2 regions of the Leucobacter sp. gxy201 genome follow, and region 2 is predicted to be linked to the other one. Evidence: predicted binding sites of a transcription regulator. Region 2 holds the regulator's gene; the other holds the start of a gene.
The links. The regulator LexA, encoded in region 2, represses DNA repair genes until DNA is damaged. The targets are predictions, from matches to a motif close to TCGAACANNTGTTCGA.

Region 1 (3,409 bases), on a different contig from region 2:
GTGACATAGTGGCCGGTCATTGCCCAGGCTGAGACAACGCCGGCTACTTGCCCCTGCGTCCGCAGCCTTGACGAAACCTTTTGCGCATAGATGGAGAGGACCTGCCGCATCTCGGCCGCGGTCTCGACCGGGCGAGAGAAGCTGCGCGAGAAGATCAACTGGTCTTTGTATGGGCGAGGTGCCTCGAGGGGGAGGCAGGGGAGGCCGCGAAGTTCCATCACTGTGCGCTCGAGCACGACGGAAAACCGTTTGCGGATCTGTTTCGGGTCAGCGTCCCGAAGGTCTTTCGCCGTGTGGATGCTCATGCCGGCGAGCTTCTTCCCGGTGCGTCCGGCGACGCCCCATAGGTCCGTCACGTCAGTACCGGCCATGATGCGATCGAGCCGATCGGGGGAGTAGGAACCGAGGTGGCAGACGCCGCCGAGCGAGAGGTCGGCCTTCGCTCCGCGCGAGGCGAGCTTCGCCAAGGTCTTCGTGCGCCCGATGCCGACCCGTACCGGGATGCCCGTAGATTGCAGCACTTCGGCGCGGATCTGATGGCCGATTCGGGTGAGTTCGTCCACGGTGCCGTGCATGCCGATGAAGCTTTCGTCGATCGAGTACACCTCCTGCCATGCCGCATAGCGGCCTATGATCTCCATGACCCGAGTCGAGAGAGACCCGTACAGTTCGTAGTTGCTCGAGCGGGCGACGACGCCCGCGGCTTGCGCGTACCCCTTGAGCTGAAACCACGGGACGCCCATGGGAATGTCGAGTGCTTTCGCTTCGCGCGACATGGCGACCACGCATCCATCGTTGTTCGACAGCACCACGACGGGGCGCCCGTCGAGGCGTGGATCGAAGACTCGCTCGCAGGATGCGTAGAAAGATTCGCAGTCGACGAGGGCGATCATGCGTTCAGGAACGGAGGACACGGTGCAGGCTCCGAGTGACCACGCCCCACACACGGAGTTCTGAAAGCTCCTCGAGCACGATGTCTGGGTGACGGGGGTTTTCTGCTGAGAGGACTACGCCGCCTGTCTCGGTGAAGCGCAGCCGTTTGACGGTCATTTCCCCGTCGACCACGGCAACGACGACGTGCCCGTCATCGGCACGGATGGAGCGATCGACGATGAGCTCGTCACCGTCGTATATGCCGGCTCGCACCATTGAGTGCCCGCGAGCGCGGATGAGGAAGGTCGAGACGCGATTGGGCATCAGATGCTCGTTCAGATCGATCTCGCTCGTCAGGTAGTCCTGCGATGGTGACGGGAACCCGCACGCGGCTTCGACCTCAGCGGCCTCGATCAGCGCCGGTGCCGCGTCGACCGGCAGTGAGTGAATCGCAGCGACGAACACTGCCCCTCCTCTATTCGAATCTTTGTTCGATAGAGGATACGCCTTCGCCTCCGACAATTACACTTCGGGCTCCCACGGCAGTCGGTCCGGGAGCGCCGGAAGAATACGCACGACGCCGCATGTGCTGTCTAGGCAGACGACGGTGCCTCGGGTTTGGATGGCGGGGCCGCCACAAGCGGTACAGGTCCACATACTCTCCGAGTATCGGCCAGTTGGGTCAGATTGGCCACTGTGCTGCGCCGAGCACGACGGCGCCCTCTGGGATCTGCACCGCGGCGCGTGCCTCGTCCCACGTCTCGCCTTCGCCCGTGAGCGTGGCCTGCTCGAGCGCGGATATGTCGCGCTTGTGGACCTCTTCGGGCGCGGTGGTGGCGGCGAGGGCGACACGTACGTAGGCAATCATGCCGTCAGGCTACTCCGGGATAGGGAACGTCTTCTATTCCGTGGCGTTCAAGGGCTCTGGGGAGGAGACTTGAGCAAGCGTAAGGCCATCACGCCTCCTGGGTTAGAAAAATCGCTCCAACCCGGATAGGTTGAGCGATACAAGCGGACTTGTTCGTGATGAGAGGTGGAACGGCATGGCAAACGGAGACCGACTTTTGGGCGAACGATACGGTACCTGCGAGAACGTGGAGTGCCTCAAATCCTCATATCGCGTGCCAGTTCCAGACCGACACACTGACAAGACGACTGTTTGGCAATACGTTGAATGCGGCCATTTCCAAGAGACAATTGCCCTATTCGAGACGAACCAAGCAGAAGCCACTCATTTCATGTGACGTATCGCCCTACCCACTGGGTCACTGGAGAGCGGTGTAGGAGAGGTCGTATCCGCCCCAGGGTGAGCGCCCGGGGACGTGGCGGGTACCGAAGTCGGTTCGTTCCGTGATGATCGGGTGGCCGGTGATTTGGGCGTCGAGTGGATAGTGTTCGTTGATCCAGTCGACGAAGCGCTGTTTGCCGTTCTTTGCGTCTCGGTCTTGGACGAGTTTGAGCGGCACGACGGGGAGTGCGCGCCAGCCGGTGATCGCGTGGTCGTGCCAGGCTTCGACGGCTTCGGATTCGCTTCTGCTGATGTGGTTCCAGTTGCAGGGCTCGCAGATGATCTGCGTCATCATGCCGCCGGGGAGTTCCCCGGTGGCATGGGAGTGGCTGCGATTGGAAGCGTAGCGGCCGCTGCACCTTGCTTCTGCGGTGAAGAGTGCGCACTGATGGCCGCGGGCATTCGGCTTCGGTTCGAATTCGACGCCGCGACGGTGGCTATCGCGGTGCCACATGTGACTGTATGGTATGCAGCCGAAGCTTCCGTTCTCGAGGATCCATCGGTCGAATGCGGCGTCGAGTTCTGCGGGGGAGTAGTAGGTCTCGTGGTAGCGCAGCGGCGCCCCGTCCCACTGGGGCGCTGCTGCTACGTCTGCTTCACGGATCAGGTCGTCGATCGCGAACATCTGCTGGCTCATGGGTTCACTTTCCCTGGAGGCGGGCGAGGGTTGCGTGGGCGTAGGCGATCCAGGCGGCCGCGGTGCCCGTGTGGACGCTGCCGGTGCCGTATGCTGCTGCGAGATCTCGGAGGTTCGTGATGAGCTGCCCGACGGTGATGGTGCCGGAGTACCTGCCGGGGGCTTCGCGCATGCTGCCGGCGACCTGGTCGCTGTTGAATTGCTGCGTGTATTGCTCGGCGAGTGCCGTGAGTTCCTGGACTTGAGGCTGGGTGATGCCGCTCATGAGTTGGTGTCCTTTCTGCGGGGTGCGATCCAGAGGCGGTAGCCGGCGATGAGCCAGAGCGCGCCGATGAGGACGGCTGCTGCTCCGGGTTCGATCTGGTCTTGCATCGTGGTTCTCCAATCCCTCCCCTCACGTTTTCTTGCCGTGAAGGCACGTAGTGCCTGTCGTTGCGGGTGCCGTGGAGCACAATCCGCAGCGGGATGCCTGCACGGCGCAGCATTGCTGCGACGGGCGAGCATCCCGTGTCAAGCGCGCCCCAGCATGGGGTGTGCGGGCGGTTGTGTGGAGCGGTGGCCGCCGTAGACTGCCGCAGGCTTCACGGCAAGAAAAACGGGGCGTAGCCCGA
Region 2 (3,409 bases):
GCGCGGATTTCGTGATGGTGAAGCCCGCGATGTCGTACCTCGACGTGCTCGCGGAGGTCGCCGCCGAGAGCCCGGTGCCCGTCTGGGCCTACCAGGTGTCGGGGGAGGCCGCGATGATCGAAGCGGCCGCCGCGAACGGCTGGCTCGATCGTCGCCGCGCGATCGAGGAATCGGTGCTGAGCATCAAACGCGCGGGGGCCGACGCCGTCCTCAGCTACTTCGCCGTCGAACTCGCGGGGTGGCTGCGATGAGCCGGGACGTCGCGTCGAGCGCCCGATTCGCCGAGCGGGCCGCGCGGGTCATCCCGGGCGGCGTGAACTCGCCCGTACGCGCCTTCGGCTCCGTCGGCGGCACTCCGCGCTTCCTCGTCTCGGGGGCCGGGCCGCTGGTCGTCGATGCAGACGGCAACGAGTACGTCGACCTGGTCGCGTCGTGGGGGCCGGCACTCCTCGGGCACGCCCACCCCGATGTGGTGGCCGCGGTGCAGCGCGCGGCGGCGCGCGGGCTCGGCTTCGGCGCATCGGCCCCCGAGGAGGCCGAACTCGCCGAGGAGATCGTGCGACGCGTTCCCGAAGTGGAGCGGGTGCGCCTCGTCTCGACCGGCACCGAGGCCACGATGACGGCGATCCGCCTCGCCCGCGGCGCGACGGGCAGGCCCCTGATCATCAAATTCGCCGGGCACTACCACGGGCACTCGGACGGGCTGCTGGCGGAAGCCGGGTCGGGGCTCGCGACGCTCGCGCTGCCGGGCTCCGCGGGCGTGACTGCCCAGACGGCCGCGCAGACGCTGGTGCTGCCCTACAACGACGTCGCCGTGCTCGAGGCCGCCTTCGCCGAGCACGGCGACCGCATCGCCGCGGTGATCTCGGAGGCCGCGGCGGCGAACATGGGTATCGTGCCGCCCGCCCCCGGCTTCACCGAGGCCATGATCCGCCTCGCGCACGCGCACGGCGCGCTCGTCATCCTCGACGAGGTGCTCACCGGTTTCCGCTCGGGCCCATCGGGGTACTGGGGCATCGAATCGGCGACGGTGGCGCCAGGGATCGCGCCCGACCTGTTCACCTTCGGCAAGGTGGTCGGCGGCGGCCTCCCGCTCGCGGCCCTCGGCGGTCGGGCCGAGCTCATGGATCTGCTCGCGCCCCTCGGGCCCGTCTACCAGGCCGGCACGCTGTCGGGCAACCCGGTGGCCGTCGCGGCGGGCCTCGCGACGCTGCGCCTCGCCGACGACGACGCCTACGCGCGTCTCGGCCGTGCCGCGGACGCGATCGCCGCGGGTCTGGCGAGCGCGCTCGATGCGGCCGGAGTGCCGCACCGGGTGCAGCGCGCGGGCACGCTGCTCGCGCCGGTGTTCGGCGACTTCCCGAGCGCCCCACGCGACTACGCCCAGATGCGGTCTCAGGAGGCGTGGCGCTATCCGGCCTTCTTCCACGCCATGCTCGACCGCGGCGTGAATCTGCCGCCGAGCGCGTTCGAGGCGTGGTTCGCGACCGCTGCGCACGACGACGCGGCGATCGGGCGCATCCTCGACGCGCTCGCGCCCGCGGCCCGCGCCGCTGCGGAAGCGCAGCCGGAGGGCGGGGAGTAGGGTCACCGACCCCGGCCTTCCCGTCGGGCGAGGCCCCGGGTCGCGCGGCCGGAGACATCGCCCGACGCGCCGTGCAGGGGCCGAGGAGCGATCAGACCGAGCGGAATACCGCGACGACCTTGCCGAGCACCTCGGCGTAGTCGCCGAGGATCGGCTCGAACGCGCTATTGCGGGGGAGCAGCCAGGTATGGCCGTCCCGGCGGCGGAACACCTTCACCGTCGCCTCGCCGTCGAGCATCGCCGCGACGATGTCGCCGTTCTCGGCCTCGCGCTGCTGCCGGACGACCACGAAGTCGCCGTCGCAGATCGCGGCGTCGATCATGGAATCGCCGACCACCTTCAGCATGAACAGCTGCCCGTCGCCGACGAGCGACCGGGGCAGCGGTACGAGCTCTTCGACCTGCTGCTCGGCGGTGATCGGCACACCGGCGGCGATCTGACCGACGAGGGGCACGTACGCCGCCTCCTCCGCCTGCTGCGACGGCGCATCGGCGATGGCCGAGCTCGTGCTCGCGAGTTCGATGAGGATCTCGAGCGCGCGGGGCCGGTTCGGGTCGCGGCGGATATACCCCGCGAGCTCGAGGCGGCTCAACTGATGGGTCACGCTCGACAGCGACGAGAGGCCGACGGCGTCGCCGATCTCGCGCATGCTCGGCGGGTAGCCCTGGGACTCGACGGTGCGGCAGATGTACTCCAGGATCGCCTGCTGCTTCTCGCTCAGCCTGCGACCCTGCGGCGGCGTATCCGAGGTGCTCATCGCGATCCTTCCGTTGCGGGAATGCCTGCGCCGATCGACGGGACTGGCGGCGGGACCGTGAATGTCAGTGGGTGCTGTTTCAGTGATCCCGTTGCTTCGAAACCCTAGCGGCCCCGCTCGATCACTGGCAAACATATGTTCGAGTGTCGCGAAAGGCGATCGGAACACGTATTCGAAGAATCGTTGCGTTTTCGATCGTTCGAAGATATATTCGAAACAGATGTTCGCGTAGGCGGATGCACCAGGAAGGAACCCAGACATGAGCGCAGTGATCTCGCACGAGGCCCCCAAGCTCCGCCTGACCCGGCGCGGCCGGGTCGTGTTCGGTTCGTTCGCGACGGTGCTGGTGGCGGCGCTGCTGGCCTTCGTCGCGGCATTCGCGGCCCCCGAGGCGCAGGCGTCGAACGCCGCCGGCGATGCGGAGTTCCAGTACGTCGTGGTGCAGCCGGGCGCAACCCTCTGGTCGCTCGCGACCGAACTCGACCCGACGCAGGATCCGCGCGATCTCGTCGCCGAGATCGTGCAGCTCAACCAGCTCCAGGGGTCCGGCGTCCAGGCCGGCGAGGCGATCGCCGTGCCGCTGCGCTACGCGCACTCCGCCTCGGTCGTCTCCGGCGCCGAGCTCGGCTTCCCCGTGGACTCGGCGGAGTGAGCGCGGGTCGACCCTAGAATGGTGAGGGTGACCAGTCTCAGTGACCTCCCGCTCCGCAGCACGCTCGTCGGCAAGGCGCCGTACGGCGCCCCCCAGGATCCGGTGCCGATCAGCCTGAACGTCAATGAGAACACCCATCCGCTGCCGGAGGCCGTGGTCGCCGACATCGCCGAATCGCTCGCTCGAGCGGTCCGCTCGGTGAACCGCTACCCCGACCGCGAGTTCACCGAACTCCGCGATGCGCTCGCCGGGTACCTCGGTCACGGGCTGGCCTCGGAGCAGCTCTGGGCCGCGAACGGCTCGAACGAGGTGCTGCAGCAGATCCTCCAGGCCTTCGGCGGCCCGGGCCGGTCGCTGCTGAGCTTCACCCCGACCTATTCCATGTACCCCCTGCTCGCGTCGGGCACCGACACCG

Region 1: a site for LexA is predicted at 1,353-1,368, ahead of NHL51_RS01140 (LexA family protein). Genes of this name have one in related genera too.

The regions. Positions count from the first base shown of each region.
Region 1 is NZ_JAMXWS010000001.1:255,252-258,660, forward strand. Features, by position in the region: gene NHL51_RS01135 (Y-family DNA polymerase) at 1-893, opposite strand, end outside; gene NHL51_RS01140 (LexA family protein) at 898-1,338, opposite strand; gene NHL51_RS01145 (hypothetical protein) at 1,556-1,741, opposite strand; gene NHL51_RS01150 (DUF6349 family protein) at 2,139-2,786, opposite strand; gene NHL51_RS01155 (hypothetical protein) at 2,803-3,063, opposite strand.
Region 2 is NZ_JAMXWS010000003.1:349,068-352,476, forward strand. Features, by position in the region: gene hemB (porphobilinogen synthase) at 1-251, shown strand, start outside; gene NHL51_RS06725 (glutamate-1-semialdehyde 2,1-aminomutase) at 248-1,585, shown strand; gene lexA (transcriptional repressor LexA) at 1,677-2,342, opposite strand; gene NHL51_RS06735 (hypothetical protein) at 2,602-2,994, shown strand; gene NHL51_RS06740 (histidinol-phosphate transaminase) at 3,013-3,409, shown strand, end outside.